Regions from separate parts of the Anoxybacillus sp. TBDG-1 genome, predicted to be linked through region 1. Evidence: riboswitches for the same ligand, from Rfam matches in the RefSeq annotation. Region 1 holds a riboswitch; each other region holds the start of a gene.
The links. Region 1 has a riboswitch for cobalamin ahead of ACYQY7_RS10055 (ribonucleoside-diphosphate reductase subunit alpha). Riboswitches for the same ligand answer to the same signal wherever they lie in the genome.
Positions count from the first base shown of each region.

Region 2: it holds a riboswitch for cobalamin, as region 1 does, so the genes downstream of both, metE (5-methyltetrahydropteroyltriglutamate--homocysteine S-methyltransferase) here and ACYQY7_RS10055 (ribonucleoside-diphosphate reductase subunit alpha) in region 1, are expected to answer to the same signal.
Region 3: it holds a riboswitch for cobalamin, as region 1 does, so the genes downstream of both, ACYQY7_RS05070 ((2Fe-2S) ferredoxin domain-containing protein) here and ACYQY7_RS10055 (ribonucleoside-diphosphate reductase subunit alpha) in region 1, are expected to answer to the same signal.
Region 4: it holds a riboswitch for cobalamin, as region 1 does, so the genes downstream of both, ACYQY7_RS11895 (ABC transporter substrate-binding protein) here and ACYQY7_RS10055 (ribonucleoside-diphosphate reductase subunit alpha) in region 1, are expected to answer to the same signal.

Region 1 covers NZ_JBTZSY010000031.1:3,706-8,554, reverse strand. Annotated here, with positions in the region: gene ACYQY7_RS10055 (ribonucleoside-diphosphate reductase subunit alpha) at 1-2,080, opposite strand, end outside; cobalamin riboswitch at 2,194-2,393, opposite strand; gene ACYQY7_RS10050 (cytochrome d ubiquinol oxidase subunit II) at 2,487-3,524, opposite strand; gene ACYQY7_RS10045 (cytochrome ubiquinol oxidase subunit I) at 3,539-4,849, opposite strand, start outside.
Region 2 covers NZ_JBTZSY010000069.1:2,455-7,303, reverse strand. Annotated here, with positions in the region: gene ACYQY7_RS13300 (ABC transporter ATP-binding protein/permease) at 1-1,001, opposite strand, end outside; gene ACYQY7_RS13295 (hypothetical protein) at 1,017-2,144, opposite strand; gene ACYQY7_RS13290 (hypothetical protein) at 2,480-2,617, opposite strand; cobalamin riboswitch at 2,863-3,051, shown strand; gene metE (5-methyltetrahydropteroyltriglutamate--homocysteine S-methyltransferase) at 3,193-4,849, shown strand, end outside.
Region 3 covers NZ_JBTZSY010000011.1:28,508-33,356, reverse strand. Annotated here, with positions in the region: gene cobJ (precorrin-3B C(17)-methyltransferase) at 1-792, opposite strand, end outside; gene ACYQY7_RS05090 (energy-coupling factor ABC transporter ATP-binding protein) at 798-1,565, opposite strand; gene ACYQY7_RS05085 (CbiQ family ECF transporter T component) at 1,549-2,271, opposite strand; gene ACYQY7_RS05080 (energy-coupling factor ABC transporter substrate-binding protein) at 2,264-2,533, opposite strand; gene ACYQY7_RS05075 (energy-coupling factor ABC transporter permease) at 2,530-3,282, opposite strand; gene ACYQY7_RS05070 ((2Fe-2S) ferredoxin domain-containing protein) at 3,279-3,641, opposite strand; cobalamin riboswitch at 3,782-3,963, opposite strand; gene ACYQY7_RS05065 (LacI family DNA-binding transcriptional regulator) at 4,048-4,849, opposite strand, start outside.
Region 4 covers NZ_JBTZSY010000047.1:7,726-12,574, forward strand. Annotated here, with positions in the region: gene ACYQY7_RS11890 (FecCD family ABC transporter permease) at 1-966, opposite strand, end outside; gene ACYQY7_RS11895 (ABC transporter substrate-binding protein) at 932-1,888, opposite strand; cobalamin riboswitch at 2,007-2,198, opposite strand; gene ACYQY7_RS11900 (ATP-binding protein) at 2,266-4,029, opposite strand; gene ACYQY7_RS11905 (response regulator transcription factor) at 4,026-4,742, opposite strand; gene ccsB (c-type cytochrome biogenesis protein CcsB) at 4,831-4,849, opposite strand, start outside.

The DNA of each region.
Region 1 (4,849 bases):
TCTGATCGACTTCATAGGCGTTTGTGTAATACCAATACGTTTTTGGACTTAAATCTGGTACGGTGACAGGGATTTTATAATTTTTCTTTTCTTCAAAATACAAGCGGTTGAACACAGGGTCACATGACGCGGTTCCATTTGCTAACACAGATGTACTTCCATTTGGCGCAGGCGCCATTAAATAGCCGTTTCGAACCCCGTATTTCATGACTTGCTGTTTTAAGCCGTCCCAGTCTAAATCATCATGCGAATGATAGTTACGCAACTCAAAATATGTTCCTGTATGCCAATCCGACCCTTCGAACGCCGGATAGGCTCCTTTTTCTTTTGCTAGCTCCATGCTTGCTTGAATCGTTAAATAAGCGATTTTTTCGAACAATTGATCAGCAAGCTGAACACTTTCCTCGCTATTCCATTTGATCCCTTTTAACGCTAATAAATGGTGCCAAGAAAATGCCCCTAGACCGATTGCCCGATATTTTTTATTTGTCATTACCGCTTGCAACACTTCAATCCGATCTTCGTTTAAGTCAATCACGTTATCTAACATGCGCACTTGAATCGGAATGAGCCGTTCGAGCACACCGTCTTGAACCGCGCGAGCAAGATGAATACTAGATAGGTTGCAGACGACAAAATCACCTGGTTTTTTATGGATAATAATTTCGCCATCTTGTGTATATTCTTTTGTTACGGTTGTTGGACTCATATTTTGCATAATTTCTGTACATAAATTGCTCGAATAAATCATGCCTGCATGTTTGTTTGGATTCATTCGATTCGCTTCATCACGGTAAAACATATAAGGTGTTCCTGTTTCTAACTGTGATTTCATAATCCGTTTCATCACTTCAATGGCAGGCACGCGCTCTTTCGTTAATTGCGGATGATTGACGCATTCCTCATATTTTTCGCGGAAGGAGCCACGTCCTCTTTCTTCATCGTAAAAATCTTCAAGACCTAACGGATTGCCGTTTTTATCTTTCCAACCCATTACCTTTTTCACTTCGTGTGGATCAAATAAATACCAATCCCCGCGCTTTTCGACTTGTTCCATAAACAAGTCAGGAATGCAAACGCCATAAAATAAGTCGTGGCATTTTTGACGCTCGTCACCGTTGTTTAATTTGGCGTCCAAAAACGAGAAAATATCTTTATGCCAAACGTCTAAATATACAGCGATAGATCCTTGACGTGTACCAAGTTGATCCACCGATACAGCCGTATTGTTTAATTGGCGCATCCATGGAATGACACCAGACGATACACCTTTAAATCCTTTAATATCCGAGTTGCGTGCGCGAATTTTTCCTAAATATACACCAATCCCGCCACCGCCTTTGGAGAGGCGAGCGACGTCTGTATTTGATTCATAAATGCCAATTAAACTGTCATCTACCGTATCAATAAAACAACTTGATAACTGTCCGTATGATTTTCCTGCGTTTGCGTAGGTTGGTGTGGCGACCGTCATATACTGATTCGATAACGCCCAATACGCTTCTTTTACTAAATCCATTCGTTTAGATTTATCTTCATTGACCATGAGTGTTAAAGCAATCGTTAAAAAACGCTCTTGTGGAAGTTCGTAAATTTCACCGCTATAACCTTTTGCTAAATAACGATCAACAAGCGTTTTTAAGCCGATGTATGTAAATAGCTCGTCTTTTTTGGGATCAATCCACGTGCTCGCTTCTTGCAGTTCCTGTTTCGTATATCGTTCAAGTAAAAACGGGTCGTAAATACCAACATCAACGAGCAGTGTTTGCAATTCATAAAAATGTCGATATGTTTCAGAACGTTCGTAGCCACGGTGTGTAGCTGCCTCATCGTATAGCCGTTGTAAATAGAGCCGTGCTGCAACAAATGTCCAATCTGGCTGTTCCATGGTGATTTCATCAAGCGCGTTTAAAATAAGTTTATTTATCATGTCTTTGGATGTTCGGATGTGGGCAAGCACTCGTACGGTACGTTCGATATATCGCTCACTTGATAAATGCGGAAAGTCTTTCAAAATATGAAACAATAATGTGCGAATCGTTTCTTCATTCACTTCCGTTTGTTGTTTTATGTGCATCATGTAAAATCCCTTCCCCTTATAAAATAAAAACATCCGCTTTTGTTGAGCGGATGAAACGATGGAAAAAGGCATGCTTTCACCATCGTTTCATCTTCTCAACCCCCGAAGAATATGAAACGATACAAGGAAGGCAGGTCTCCTGACTCGCGCTTCTTCCTACTTTGGATTCCTTCCCGTATATGCGCCACAAATAGCTGACATATACAGTGGTGTTGTTTCCATTTCGTCTGCGCACACAGTTGCGGGGACAGTTCTGGATTCGCACCAGATTCCCTATTAAGTCCGTTCGGACACCTTCGCTTGCCGGTTTCAATATATAGTTACTTTTTGTTTTTTCATCACAATATATTGTATAAAAAAGGTTTACGTTTAAAACTATAACGAAAAATTTCAACATTTGCAATCATTATTTTTCATCATTTGCTAAATAGCGACGATCTTTCATAAACAGCCTCCAAAAATAAATGAATCCTGGAAATAAAATTGCAAAGCCGACAATATACGTCACGAAAAGGGCGCGAAATGTATTCGGATGCGTAAATCCAGACTCGATTGTTATATCTGGATAAATCATATATGGCAAATGAGCTTTGCCGTATGCGTAACTTGCACAAAAATATTGCAATACGATCGCCACAACAGCAAGACGCGGCATCCCACGTCCGTTTTTCTTTTTCCATGAAGGAAGAAAAAGAGCTAAACCAGCCACGAGAAATAATGCGACAGAAGCGGCAAGCCATGGCCAACGTGCAATCATTCCGTCATATAGCCAATGCGCTTCATTTCGCATCGTGATCATAATTAAAATTGAAGAAAGGAGAGCAAATGGTCCGATAATGAGCGCATCGCGACGATAAATCGTATACGCTTCGATTTCATTTGCTTCGTTTGAGTAGTCTGCTAATAAAAGCGACGAAAGGAAGAGTGTACTTGTAATCGCAAAGGCGATAAATGCATATTCGTGTGGGCTTGTAAATAAGCGATCAAGCCGGAGACGACTGACGCCATTAACCGTTTCGACAAAAGATCCATGTGTAATGGGTAATACGCTAATTAAAAATGCTGGAATAAGCAAACCGCTTATACCAGAAATGTAAACGAGCACTTTTTCATACTTAGGAGCAACGTGCGAAAAGACGAGGAACGCACTACGTACAGTAAGCAAAAGTAAAATAATGCTTCCCGGGATAAGTAAAATGGTTCCAAGCATAAACGTTGCTCCTGGAAAAAAACTGACGAGTGCCACAACGATGGCGACGATAAATACGTTTGTCACTTCCCATGTTGGTGATAAATATCGGTTTGCGATTTTCGTTGCTTTCGTTTGTGGACGATTGATATATACCATTGACCAAAAACCTGCTCCAAAGTCCATTGTCGCCATGACGGCGTAAATAAAAATAAATCCCCATAAAATTGAAATGGCAATTAATTCATCTGTCATCATCTTGCTCCTTTCTACATGTGTGTAGATAAATGTTGTTCAATCGGATGACGGCGGAAGTACGAACGCAAGACGAGCACGACGGCTACAAGTAAAAATACGTAAATAGACGTAAATAAAAGAAAAAGTGTTCCTAAATTCGTCGATTGTGTCACAGCTTCTGCAGTTGTCATCATGCGATAAATAACCCACGGTTGTCTGCCTGTGCAAGCAAAAATCCAGCCAAATTCAATGCCGAGAAGGGCGAGGGGACCAGCGGTAACGATCGTCCACATAAACCAGTTTGGAAATATTTTTTGTTTTTTTACTCGATGCCAAATGAATCCGACGATCGAAAGAAGGAGAAGAAACATGCCAATTCCGACCATTGCATTAAAAAGTGTATGGACAAACAATGGCGGCCACCATTCTTCAGGAAAATCATTTAACCCGACAACGACAGTATCGAATCGATTACCAGCTAAAAAGCTAAGCAGCCACGGAATTTCAATGCCCCATTTTACCGTTTGTGTTTCGCGATCTGTAAAACCACCGATAACGAGGGGGGCGTGCGACTGCGTTTCAAACAACCCTTCAGCAGCGGCTAATTTTTCAGGTTGATACTCATGAAGGAGTTGCGCTGATTCATGCCCGTTGATCGCTGTTAATAGAGAAAACACACCACCGACTGTTAACCCGAGCATAAGCGCCTTTTTATGAAAAAGCTGAATGCGCTCGTTATGTTTATTTTTCAACATCTTATAGGCAGCGATGGAAGCAATCGTAAAAGCCCCGGTCATATAAGCTGATAAAACAACGTGTGTAGCTGTGACTGCGAAGCTCGGATTAAAAAACGCCTTCCATGGATCGACGTCGACAATTTGTCCATTTTCGATACGAAAGCCTGTCGGTGTACCTTCAAAGGCATGTACGTTCGTAATTAAAATAGCAGAAGCGGCTGCTCCAATGGCAACAAACGTCAAGCTTACGATGCGCATCGTTGGAGAAATGCGGTTAGCAGCATATACGTAAATTGATAAAAACAACGCTTCAACGAAAAACGCATAAATTTCAATTTGAAATGGGAGTGCCATCACTTTTCCGATCACTTCCATAAATCCGGGCCATAAAAGAGAAAGCTGTACGCCCGCAATCGTTCCAGACGGGATTGCTACGCCAAGCAAAATAGCGAGCGCTTTCGTCCAACGATTTGCCATAAGGGCATAGTCGTTGTCTTTCGTTTTTTGATATAGCAACTCAGCCAATAAAATCATAAGCGGAATACCAACTCCAAGCGTTGCAAAAATAATATGAAACGCCATCGTTGTGCCGAACAATGTTCTTGC
Region 2 (4,849 bases), on a different contig from region 1:
TATATATCCCTTACTCCTTTTATTTCCCTTAATCGCGCGATATCGTTCTCGTTCAACACCGCAAACTGTTCATTTGCTACGCTTAACGATGATTTTGCTGTGGCTTCATCTATCGAACTAGATAACTTGTCTTTAACGCCATTCCCTAAAGCCATAATGATAGATAATCCAAAAATTCCGATTGATGCACCTATAGCAGTTAAAATATTTCTCCACTTTTTATTTTTTATATTTCTGAATGATAGTTTGCATGTTGTACGAAAATCTAAGCTTCTCCCCTTACCTACTACACTATCTTTATATACATTTTCCACCTCTTCTACATATAAATCATTCCCATCCTCAATGATTGTTCCATCTCTCATCCTAACTATTCGATCTGCGTATGAAATTAATTCTTGGGAATGTGTTACAACTAATATAACCTTCCCTTGTTTAGAAATTTTCTTTAGTATCTCCATAATATGTATTGAGTTTTCTGAATCCAACGCTCCTGTCGGTTCGTCCGCTAAGATAATGTCGGGATCATTTGCTAATGCTCTCGCTATAGCTACACGTTGCTTTTGTCCTCCACTCAACTGATTAGGCAAATAATCTAACTTATCCCCTAACCCTACCGTATTGAGAAGTTCTATCGCTCTTTTTTTTCTTTCTTCTTTTGATAATCCTAATAAAATCATGCTCATCTCTACATTTTCCAAGGCGCTTAAATGAGGAATAAGGTTAAAGCTTTGGAACACAAACCCGATCTTTTCCCGTCGTAAGCGCGCCCATTCCTTCTCGTTGAATTCCCGAACATTTATAGAGTTAAAAGTGTATTCCCCATCATCCGCATAGTCTAACCCACCAATAATATTCAATAAAGTCGATTTTCCACATCCTGACTCCCCTAATAAATAAACGAGCTGTCCTTTTTGAAGATGTAAAGAGACCCCTTTCAATACTTCAACACTTTCACTATTTAATTTGTAGTACTTTGTTATATTCCGAAGAGTGATCAATTATTTCCATTCCTTTCAACTTAAAGATTTCTTTTTAGACAGCTTATAAAGAAATAATCCAAAAAATATCAACACTAAAAAATACGTTATTCCTTCGAAGAAAAGAATCACATATTTAAAGTATCCCTCAATGTTAATGGATACATAATATATACCTATGAACCCGACTACTATTGACATCAATACAAACAATATATTCAGAATCCCAAAAAATTTTATAAACTTCTTCTTAATAATCTCTCTCTCATCAAAAAGAACTTCCTCGCCTCTTCCTAAAGCCAACTTCAGAGATTTTTCATATAGATTAGGTATTTCAACAATGTTCGATAATATCCAGTAACCGTCCAATTTTATGAACGGTAAAATATTAGAAAAAATCATCAATACATTCCAAAGAATAAATGTCGCTAGCCAAGTGGAATGCCCAAAATATAAATCATAGGCGAGGGAGCATAAAGAAAATATTATTAGTTGGATATAGACCCCAGCAATGAGAGTAATTATTTTTTTCTTTTTATCTTTAAAAGACCAGATTCCACTCACATCACAATACAGAGCAGGGGAGAAAAATATCAACAAAAAACCGATTTCTTCAACCTTTCCCCCAAAATATTTACAAGCTATACCATGACCTAGTTCATGCAAAAAAATGACTAGAATTGTCACGATATAAAAGGTTATGAAATCAAAGAAGACAAAGTCTTTAAAAAATCCATCTGTAAGTTGAGAAATATTTTTCAAAAAAATAATTGATCCCATCATAATAATCAATGCCGAAAAAATGAGCAACAATCTATTAACTGTTTTATTGCTTAAAAATTTATTAACTAAAAGATGAAGATATGTATCTGGATTAATTAACTTAAACCTGTAGAAAAGTATATTTTTTCTTTCCTTCTTCACATCCCCAACCACACCACATTCCTCAAGAGAATGTATAAACTTACTGAAATCCTCTTCGCTTATTTCATACTTACTCAACACAGTTTGAACGTCTCTACGAGCTGTTAGTTCTCGCAACATGTTAGCTTCTTGAACACCTAATCTGAAATACTTACCATATCGTTTAATAATAAAATAATCCTTATCTTCAATGAATTCTATACCATTCATATCTATGTTTTTGATATTTATATTATTCAATACCTTTCACCTCCCACTAAATCAAGTAAAGTTTTTGGGGAATCATCAGGAAGATCCCAAGAATATGAGACCTCCCTAAATATAACACTATAAACCGAAAAATCCGTCAATAAAACCTCTAATAAAATCTTTAATCATCTCCCACTTACCAGGAGCAACAACTGACTCTAGTGATTCAACCTTAAAATTCATCATTTTTTCTTTCCACCTCACCTAGATTATTTCTTACACTACATTCAGCCAAAGATTCCTGTAAAAAATCCCCTAGGGGAAAGAGTCTTTACACTAAACTGAAAATCTAGCAAACATAGCTATGTATGCATAGAAAACCGTTTTTAATTATCAAAAAGACCACCGAAAGTTACAATCCAACTAACTACTTTGCCTGTGTAGTATCCAATTTCATAAGCGATAGATCCTTTACCAGGAGCAACAACGGTTTCTAAAACCTCAATCTTGTAATTTAGAGTCATGAAAATACCCCCTTAATTTATATTTTATAGAAATAATGTAGTATCGATACCATGTAAAACTATAACAAAAAAAAAAAAAAAAAAATCAATACTTTTTAACATAAAATTATCAACAAAATACCAATATTAACTTAAAAGAAAAATATACCCATTTATCATAGCGTTTCTCAAGACGTCCACACGAAAAAAACATTTCAGTTGAAAAAAACAAAAAGTTCGTTTATTCTGAATTTTATACAACAACATAATAAGTTCACGCAACAGGTGGTTCACAGATGCTGTGAATCTTAAAAGGGAAGTTTGGTGAAAGTCCAACACGGTCGCGCCACTGTGATGCAGAGCTGTTATCATCATCCACTGTTTCATGTGAAATGGGAAGGAGATAAACAGCGATGAAGCTAAGTCAGGAGACCTGCCTGTTGTATGCACTTACGACCTACGCGTCATAGGGAGGAGTGAGGACATATGATCTTGAGGCACTTCGTGTATCTCAATACGAGCTAGCTATGCCCTCCTTCTGTTTGGAAGAGGGTTTTTTTGCTTGATTGGGATATAAATGACTGGAGGTGCTTAACTTGTTCATCCGTAGTTCAAATGTAGGGTATCCGCGCATTGGTGAAAAAAGAGAATGGAAAAAAGCATTAGAATCTTTTTGGAATGGGCAAATAAACAAAGAGCAATTCATAAAAACAATGGAAGCGATTCGACTCGATTCGATTCGTAAACAGCTAGAGAAAGGAATCGATCTCATTCCAATCGGGGATTTTTCTTTATACGATCACGTGTTAGATACAGCATTTATGTTTGGATATATTCCTAAGCGATTTCAACAAATAGACGATGCGCTTGAGCAATATTTTGCGATAGCACGTGGGACAAATGGACAACATGCGCTTGAAATGACGAAATGGTTTAATACAAATTACCATTACATCGTGCCTGAAATTGGACAAACAAAGCCAAGATTAGTAGAGAATCGCCTATTGAAAGAATACAAACTTGTCAAAGAAACACTCAATTTAGAAACAAAACCTGTATTACTTGGACCGATCACGTTTCTTTTGCTTTCTAAGCAATACGAGCGAAACGAGTGGCGAAAATATCTCGCACAATTAGTTCCTGTTTATGTGGAATTGTTAAAACAACTAGGCGAGGCAGAGGTGCCATTCGTACAAATGGATGAACCGATTCTCGTGCAAGATATAGACGATGATATGATCGATGCATTTCGTCATGTATACGACGTTTTTCACCGCAATGTGCCGAATGTAAACCTTATTTTGCAAACGTATTTTGATAGCGTATCACATTACCGTGAAATTGTTGCATTGCCTGTCGCAGGCATCGGGCTTGACTTTGTGCATGATGATGGCAAAAATCTGAAAAATATAAACACCTACGGATTTCCGAAAGATAAAATATTAGTCGCCGGTATTATAGACGGTCGAAATGTATGGAAAAGCTCGCTTGCACAAAAAGCGACGCTTCTTCACCATCTAGCAAACGTTGCCAAACAACTGATCATTCAACCATCCTGCAGCTTACTGCATGTTCCTGTCACGACAAAACATGAACATACATTACCAATGGAGCTTGCTGGAGCTTTATCATTTGCGGATGAAAAATTAGATGAAATACGTATGTTGACAGAGTATATGAACGGAAACGTAACGATCGACAAGCTAATCAAATACGATCAACAAACAAACCGTAATTTAACCAAGTTCCGCCAACAACAGGAACAAATAAATGACATTACAACCGTTCCGGTAAGTCGAACACCTTACAGCGAACGACAAAAAGCACAACAAGCCCATTTACAGCTTCCGCTTTTGCCGACAACGACGATTGGTAGCTTCCCACAAACGCGCGACGTGCGCCAAGCTCGGATGAAGTGGAAAAAAGGTGAATGGAACGACAACAAATATAAATCGTTTATAAAAAAAGAAATCGCAAAATGGATCGACATTCAAGAACAGCTACGGCTCGACGTGCTTGTCCATGGCGAATTTGAGCGTACAGACATGGTGGAATTTTTCGGTGAAAAGCTACAAGGGATGGCATGCACGACAAACGGTTGGGTACAATCGTACGGCTCGCGTTGTGTGCGCCCGCCAATTATTTTTGGCGATATTGCTCATCTACATCCAATGACTGTAGAAGAAACGGTGTATGCTCAATCGTTAACGAACAAACCTGTGAAAGGAATGTTAACAGGTCCTGTGACGATGT
Region 3 (4,849 bases), on a different contig from region 1:
TCGCTCGTGCGGTTTTAACGGCTGGACAGCGCTTGATAGCTTATATTTCCGCTCATAGCCTCGAGGGGTAATCATTAGGCCGTCATGAATGAATGTAGAAGAATTTCCAATGATGACCGTCGTTAACATGCCGATGTCGTGCGCTAACATGTCTCCTAAATTTGTTAACACAATATGTTGTCGCTCGCGGTACGCACTTTTGACGAGACCAACAGGTGTATGTGGTGAACGATATGTTAATAAAATGCGCTGGGCCTCGACAATTTGTTGCGTGCGACGGCCGCTTTTCGGGTTATATAGGGCAATAACAAAATCGGCTGCTGCAGCTGCTTCCATTCTTTTTGCAATTACGTTCCATGGCGTTAAATGGTCGCTTAAACTAATCGTACATGCATCGTGCATAATCGGCGCCCCTAACAAAGCGGCGCACGAATGAATGGCTGAAATGCCAGGAATAATCTCCACTTCGATGCCTGTTTCCCTTTTCCATCCCTTTTCAATTAACACTTCGTAAACAAGCCCAGCCATTCCATACAGTCCTGCGTCTCCACTTGAGATGACAGCCACTTTTTTACCACGTTCCGCCTGTTTCATCGCCTCTTGAGCGCGACTTACTTCTTCCGTCATTCCTGTGCTAATGATTTCTTTTCCATCAATGAGATCGATGATTAAATCGACATACGTTTTATAGCCGACAATGACATCGCTTTCTTCAATCGCTTCGCGAGCTCGCTTTGTCATATGATCGACACTTCCCGGACCAAAGCCGACGACAAACAATTTTCCAGCCATTGCTTTCACCCCTTTTTCCATCGTTCGATCCATTCAAACAATTGTTGTTCCGTACACGTCTTGTTTTCCTTCAACCATATGCGTAAAAGAAGAGGGAGTGGCAAACCGAGCTTATGAAATATATTCGCTTGCGAAAATATAAACGCTGGTGTACCACATAAAACGATGCGACCATCATGCATAACAAACACTTCATCCGCCCATTGCCAAACAAAATCAAGATCGTGCGTGATGACAACGAGCGTCGTTCCCGCTTTATGCAGTTCATTTAGCTTCATGACTAAGCGCTCGCTCTGTGAAATATCTAAATAAGCAGACGGTTCATCGACAATAAGCAAATGAGGTTTTGGTGCCATTGCTATCGCAAGTGACAGCCATTTTTTTTGCCCGAGGCTTAAATGATGAATCGGTATATCGCGCCATTGATGGAGTGAAAACTGTTCGATAACATGTTCCATTTGCTCACGATTCGCTTGTAAACTAAGTGCCAATTCCTCGTCGATCGTCGGTGCTAAAAATTGATGTTCCGGGTTTTGAAAAACGACACCAACATGTTTTCGTAAACAATCTCTATTTACTTTCCTTTCTTCCCAATACACGTCCCCTTTCGTCGGGCGGTAAATACCGTTCGCATGAAGCAACCACGTCGTTTTTCCACAACCGTTTTTTCCAATTAATGCATATTTTTTTCCTCGTTCAATCGTAAGTGATACTCCTTTTAACACGTATGCGCCGTTTCGATACGTATAATGAACATTATGAAACCGTAGCATATAAGCCCTCCAAAATAAATAGCACAACAATTCCAATAAACGCTTCGATGACATACCTTCTTGGCAACTGTTCATCTGCACACATTGGAACAGCAAAAGAAACGTTGCGCGCTTGTTGTGCAATCATCATCGCCTCATAATGATGCAATGTTTGACGTAACAACTGTGCAACAGCCAGTGAAGCAAAGCGCCAATCCCGCTCTCCACGTTTTATTTGCACCGTAACAAACAGCTCTTTTGCTGTTTTTTCTACTATAAAAATAAAACGATACGTCAACAACAGCAGCTCAATAAACACACTAGGGATGCGCCACTTGTTTAACGCATGCGCTAAGCGGAAAAATGGCGTTGTTGCCGCAAGAAAAAATAAAATAACTGAACTTGTAAACGTCCGTAAACAAATCGTACCGACATTAGAAATATTGTCACTCATCAAGCGAATATGTCCATCAAATGAAATGAGAAGAGGGACGCTGCTTCCAATGGCAATAAGCGTGATAAATGCACAGACACGTAAACAAACACTCGAAGGCAAACGCGCATAAACAATGAGCCAAATAAGCAACCATCCGACAATGAAAAAACGACCGACATTTGTCCCAAATAGTGCGAATATAAGTAAAATAAAGGAAAATATTAACTTGAATGTCGCATTCAGTTTAGACAAACGATTGCGATATGCCCATGCATCAAGCCAACTAACCATTCCGTTTTCTTCCCCTATACAAACCGATAATGTAGCCGATTACCCCAGCACCAAATGCAGCTTGTAAAGAAAACAGCAACGTTTCCACTTCTCCGCTTGGGGGCTCAAAAAATACATCAAACCATGGCTCATAATTTGGCGAAATTTGTCTGATCATCTCCTCCGCAAGCGTATCCGCTCCAGCAAACTCTGTATTTTTCACGATGAGTAGCGGCAACATGATTAACAGCGCGGCAACAAACAGCAATGTCCGATTGTTCATTCAAAAGACGCCCCTTTCTGTTGCAAAATATCCAGCTCTTGCTTCGTGTACGTATGTAAAAAATTCCATACGACGACGGTAAGCAACCCTTCTGTTACAGCAAGCGGCACTTGTGTCACCGCAAAAATCGAAGCAAATTTCAAAAATGCTCCCCATACACCGCTTGCTGCGTCTGGAAACGCGAGCGCAAGTTGAACGGATGTCATAATATACGTCGTTATATTCGCAATCATTGCGGCAAGAAAAACAGAAGCGCGCATCGATACACCAATTTTTTTACATCCAGTAAACAATACGTATGCAACAAATGGACCAACGACAGCCATCGAAAATGCATTCGCTCCAAGCGTTGTCAATCCACCATGCGCAAGCAAAAGGGCTTGAAACAATAATACTGCTGTACCGATGACCGTCATAACAAACGGTCCAAATAAAAGTGCGCCAAGACCTGTCCCTGTCGGATGCGAGCTACTTCCTGTGACAGACGGAATTTTTAACGCCGACAATACAAATGTGAACGCGGTAGCAAGTGCAAGAAATAACCTCACCTCTGGCTTTTGTTTCATGAGGCGCGTAATCGTGCGCAAACCGACAAAGAAAAACGGTAAAAATAGCAGCCACCAAACGAGCGCCCATTGCCAAGGTAAAAACCCTTCCATAATGTGCATCGCATATACAGAAGGCGAAAGTGCAAACAAAATATAGGCAGCAGCGCACACACTAACAATCCAAAACAACGGTTTCTTCACTTTTTCTTCCCCCTTGTCGCAACGCTATATTCAGGCATGACAAAGCCTTCGTCATATGTGTACGTCACATATTCATGCAACATTTCACCATCGCGCACATGTTTTCGTACGATGTCCCTTCCAACTTGTTCGTCAATCGTACGGTACCAAACACCTTCGGGATAAACGATAACGACGCACGCATCCTCACAGCGACCGTTACATCGTGTCCGTGTCGTATGAACGTGCGCATGTAGTTGCAACGTGTCAATTTCATCACGAATTGCTTGCGTCACCTCCTCTCCACCTTTTCGCATACAACTCCCCCCGTTACAAATCAACACATGATGTTTCGTTCCTTGTAAATCCCATGTCGCCATATATGTCACTCCTTTTTAAAAATAAAAAAGCACCTCTAGGTAGAGGTGCAGAAAAAACGAAATATTCAAACAATAAAGCTCCCGCAAGTGTTGTTTATTTTTCATCGTCCCCGCACGTCTACCTATATTCCCGTAGGCAGCCGACGTATCGCAAGCAGGCAGGTCTCCTGGCTTAGGTTCATCGTTTCGTTGCGCCTTCCCAAAAAATCAGTGGCATATTGCAACGAAACTCCCCATCACAGTGGCGGGTACCGCGACGGCTTTGCACCGTTCTTCCCTTTTAAGCATACGGACGTATGCACCGTACTTGCTCATCGTATCATTTTTTCAAAGAGCATGAATGTTAAGAATATAATACATCATTTTTTTCTTCTCGCCTAGCCTGTTTTATAAAAAAAGCACCTTCTTATTTAGAAGGCGCTTTGTAATAATCGCACGAAAATCGTTTCACAAGCGTATGTGGAATGATGATTCGTTTAATTGGCTCATTCGGGTTTTCGATTTGTTGAATTAAATTTCTTGCCGCTTCAAAGCCAAGTTGAAAAATGTTAATGTCTACCGATGTTAACGGCGGACGAGAAATTTCCGATAAAAGTACGTTGTTAAAGCTGACGATTGATACATCCCCCGGCACGCTTAATCCTATTTCAGCAAGCGTATTTAACACACCGAGCGCCATTAAATCGTCCGCCACGACGAGCGCCGTTGGCGGTTCGGCTAACGAGAGAAGCTCCTTCATCGCCTCTTGTCCGCCTTCTTTTAAAAATTCTTCATGTACGATGTAATCTTTTCTATATACAAGCCCTGCAGATTTCAACGCTTTTTCATAACCGCGCAAACGATCCATCGTCACAATGAGATTGACGTTTCCACCGACAAACGCGATGCGCTCATGACCAAGTTCAATTAAATATTCCGTTGCCTCGCGCGCCGCACGGACGTTATCGTTATCAACGTGCGTAATTTCCTCTGCTTTTTTATGCGGTTTTCCAATCACAACAAACGGCACATCTTCTTTTTGTAAATACGCCATAATTTTATCGTTCGTACGCGAATACAGCAAAATTACACCGTCGACGCGCTTTCCTTGCACCATATGCACAACGCCATCGTAAATTTCCGCTTCCGTCTCTCCAGTCGATAACTGTAAAGCGTATTGCCGATCATGCACCGCTTTACTAATGCCGCGAATGACTTCTGGGAAAAAC
Region 4 (4,849 bases), on a different contig from region 1:
TCCGATCGGCAATTCCCGTGGTGCAACAATCGTTCGCGCCACGACATCTGCTAATACTAAAAACGCGCCACCATATAAAAAAGAAAGTGGCAACAATTTTCGATGATTCGCCCCACAAATCAAACGAGTCATATGCGGAATGACCAGTCCGACAAAGCCGATCGTTCCTGATACAGCTACCGCTGCTCCTGTAAGTAGTGAGGCGCTAAGTAAAATGAATAGCTTTTTTTGTAATACATGTACACCAATGTTTGTAGCTGCTCGCTCTCCAAATGAAAAGGCGTTTAACTCGCGAATATGTGCAAATAAACCGAGAGAACCGATGATAAAAAACGGAACAAATAAAGACACGTACGACCAGCCACGCATCGCCACGCTCCCCATGAGCCAGCTAATAACTTGACGCAACTCTTCGCCGCTAAAAGCGACCATAAGTGAAATGAGCGAACCGAAAAACGCATTCATGATAATGCCGATTAAAACAATCGTTTCCATTCCCATATTGCGTTCAGCAAGCCGAGCAAATAGTAAAACAAACAATAATGTCAAGAGCGCAAATATAATGCTAACGATCGGGAGCGTAAAACGTCCGAGAATCGAAAACTGAAGCTGAAAGAAAAAGACAAGTACTGCGCCAACGGCTGCCCCAGACGACACCCCGATCGTATACGGATCGGCAAGAACGTTTTTCAAAAGCCCTTGAAACGCTACCCCTGCAAGTGCTAAAGATGCCCCGATCAGAAAGGCGAGTATTACTCTCGGTAAACGAATCGCAACAATAATTTGCGAAACGGTGGCAGGAACATTTGTCGGCGTATGAAACAACTGATGTAATAGCGTCTCCCATATAGAAGAAAAGGGAATCGATTGTGATCCAATCGATATCCCTAATAATAATGCAACGATCGCAATGATTGAGGCAGTAATGTAATTATTTAAAAATGTCTGGATAAACGACTTTGGCAATTTCTTCGACCCCTTCAGCTAAACGTGGTCCCGGACGAGAAACTAAATCGGAATTGACATCGTATACTCGTTTATTTTTAATTGCAGGAACTTCTTTCCACGCTGGGCGAGCGAGCACTTGCTCGACAGCGTTCGGTGTGTAATAACCGTACGTCGTAATAATGACGTCTGGGTTTAATGCCACCGCATCTTCTTCAGTAAACATCGGCCATCCTTCTTGATCGCCTGATGCATTTTTTGCATGAATGATCGTTAACATTTCATCCATAAATGTTCCTTTTCCAGCTGTATAAATTTCAGGTGCAGGAGAAACTTCGACCCAAACTGTCGCTTCCTCTTTTACTTCCTTTGCTTTTTCAGCAATCGCATCAATTTTTTGTTTCATTTTCTGCACAACATCCGCTGCTTCTTTTGCTTTCCCTGTCGCCTTCCCTATCAGTTCAATCGACGCATATACATCATTGAACGATGTGGCGTTTGGCACTATAATAACTGTAATGCCCGCATCTTTTAATTGCTTTAATCCTTCCTCAGAATTGTGAGCGCTTGATGCATGGGCAAGCACAACGTCTGGTTGAAGCGAAATAATTTTTTCTACATTAAATTCCATTCCACCTATTTTTTCTTTGTTTTTCACATCTTCTGGATAGTTATCAAAATCGCTGACACCGACAATGTTGTCGCCAAGTCCTAACGCGTACGCAATTTCTGTATTGCTCGGAATGAGCGAAACGATTTTTGTCGGTTCTTTTTCAATTGTAACATCGCCAACCGCATCTTTTATCGTAACCGGAAATGCAGTCTCCTCTGTTTTCGCCTCTTGCTTCGTTTCTTTCGCTTGCTCCGCGTTATTGCTACACGCTGCTAATCCGAGCGTCAATACGAGCGCCAAAAGCCACACATACTGTTTCCATTTCTTCATCGTTTTTCCCCCTTTTATGTATATCAAAATAAAAAACTCATCCCAAATGGAATGAGCTAGAAACAACAAAAGATAATAAACCCTCTTGTCGTTTCGCTGTCTCACTCCCCGAAGACGCGAATGACGATACAAAAAGGCAGGTCTACTGACTTATGCTTCATCCTACTTTGAAGCCTTCCCATACGAATCGTACAGTGGCACGTTTCATTTCGTCAGCATTTACAGTTGCGGGGACAGTTCTGGACTTGCACCAGATTCCCTATTAAGTCTACTAGGTTGCCCATTCGACACCTTTTTGCAACGGACGTATGTAATTGTCGAACAATTTTTACGTTTCTATCATAGCGAAAAATATCGTTAATGGCAACAAATTTTTTCTATTTTAATGGCAATGTGAATGTAAACGTCGTTCCTTCTCCTAGTTTACTATGAACATGGATCGTTCCTTTATGTGCTTCAACGATGTTTTTCGCAATCGCAAGGCCTAAGCCCGTGCCTGAGCGACCGCGCGTGCGTGCTTTATCCGCTTTATAAAAACGCTCAAATACAAAAGGTAAATCTTCTTCTGGAATACCTGTACCAGAATCTTGTACAGAAATGCGTACTACTTCTTCATTCGTATCGACAATGACACGTACTTCCCCACCGTCGTCTGTATGTCGAAGAGCGTTATCAATTAAATTCGTCATCACTTGTTCAATACGATCAGGATCAAACGAAATAATGAGTTCGTTGCTCATGTCAACAAGCAAATGGACCCCTTTTTCTTTCGCTAGCGCTTGAAATTTATGAATGATACGGTCAATATACGGTCGGAGGGACACTTGCTCGCAATGAAGCGTTAAATGACCAGCTTCCATGCGCGCTAAATCAAGCAAATCGTTCACAAGGCGACCCATACGCAACGATTCGTCATAAATGACTTTTGCCAATTCTTTTTTCTCTTCATCTGTCGCCGCAATATCATCGACAATCGCTTCGCTATACCCTTGCAACATCGCAATCGGCGTGCGCAACTCATGCGAGACGTTTGCGATAAAATCTTTGCGCAATTTATCAAGCCGTCGTTCCTCCGTCATATCGCGAAGCACCGCAACAGCTCCCCGAATGACCTTGCCGTTGTATAACGGCGTCATAACAATGACCCAATTGCGACCTTGTAAAGCTATTTCTGCTGCTTGTTCTTTCTCTTCTGCTACAGCTTTTGTAAACAATTCATTCACTTCGGGAGGAAGTGGCGATAAATCGTCACGTTGTCCTTGCTCATAGTACCATGCTTGTAAAAATCTATCGGCAGGCGGATTTGTAATAAGCACTTCGCCATTTCGATTGAGCGTGATGACACCATCCGCCATGCTGCTTAAAATGCTGGCTAATTGCTCTTTTTCTTGGTTTAGCGCATTAATATGAAATTGCAGTTGCCGACCCATTTGGTTAAATGCCATCGCCAGTTCTCCGATTTCGTCATGGGTGACGATCGGCACTTTAGAGTCAAATTTTCCGCGTGCGATTTCAAATGCAACTTGCCTCATTTTGCGAAGTGGCGCTGTAATACGTGTAGACAAGAAAAAAGCAAACACCGTCGTTAGTACAATTGCAATAAATGCCGCAAGAAAAATAAATTTTGTCGTTTGCTTTGTCGTTTCTTCCACTGCTTTTAACGATTGATATACGAAAACAGCACCGTTTCCATTAGAGGTATGAAGCGGGACACCGACAATAAATAGCTCGTTATATTCATTACTTCGCATTGTTTGATTTGGGACAAGCGTCCGTTTCACCACTTTTTCCCCATCAAAAACACGCGATAACTGTTTATCTTGCTGAATAAATGAAAGTGGTAAATCGGCAAGTTTTCCATTTGGTGAGTACCAATAATGACGGTCATCGATAATAATCATAAGCTTCGATACGTCATCAACCATCGTCCATGCAATGGAGCGTGCAAATTGTTCATCATGCTCCGCCACAACACGAGCCACTTTCACGGCTTGTTGAGTTAATTGATTTCCTGTTTTCTCTAAATCATATTTTTCGAAAAAGCCGAGCAACAAAACGGTTAAAATAAAAAGGACGAAAGCAACGAGCAACAAAATGGTCAGCCATAGTTTGCCGACGACACTACGCCATAATGCCATCATTCATTCACGACCTCAAATTTATACCCGACACCCCAAACGGTGACGATCATTTTCGCTGCAGCTGGCGACACTTTATTTAGCTTTTCGCGCAATCGTTTGACGTGTGTATCGACTGTGCGCAAGTCGCCAAAAAACTCGTAATGCCATACTTCTTTTAACAACTGTTCACGATCAAACACTTTATCTGGCGATTTCGCTAAAAAGTGAAGCAACTCGTACTCTTTCGGAGTTAAGCTTACTTCATGTCCATCCGCTGTGACACGATGCGCATCATGATCAATTGTTAAATGTGGGAAAACAAGCACATCACGCGCAGTCGTATCCGTCGGTACATATGGAGAGTTAGCTGTGCGACGAAGCAATGCTTTAACACGGAGCACGACTTCACGCGGGCTGAACGGTTTCACAATATAATCGTCCGTTCCTGCTTCAAATCCTTGCACGCGGTTTGCTTCTTCTCCTTTTGCTGTCAACATAATGACTGGCGTTACTTTTTTCTCACGTAATTGTTTACATACTTCGATGCCATCTTTTCCTGGTAACATGAGATCAAGCAAAATTAAATCATAATCATTTTCAAGCGCTAACGCTAGCGCATCTTCGCCGTTTTCCGCCTCGTCAATAACATACTGTTCACGTTCTAAATACATGCGAAGCAAGCGGCGAATTCGTTCTTCATCATCAACAACTAAAATTTTAATTTCTTTCTCCATGATGTCATACCTCCTCCTTTTCTATTGTACAAAACCGGTAAACTTTTTTCTACTTCTCATAAAAAAACGCCTTCATTACGAAGACGCTTTAAGATCCAGCATATGAG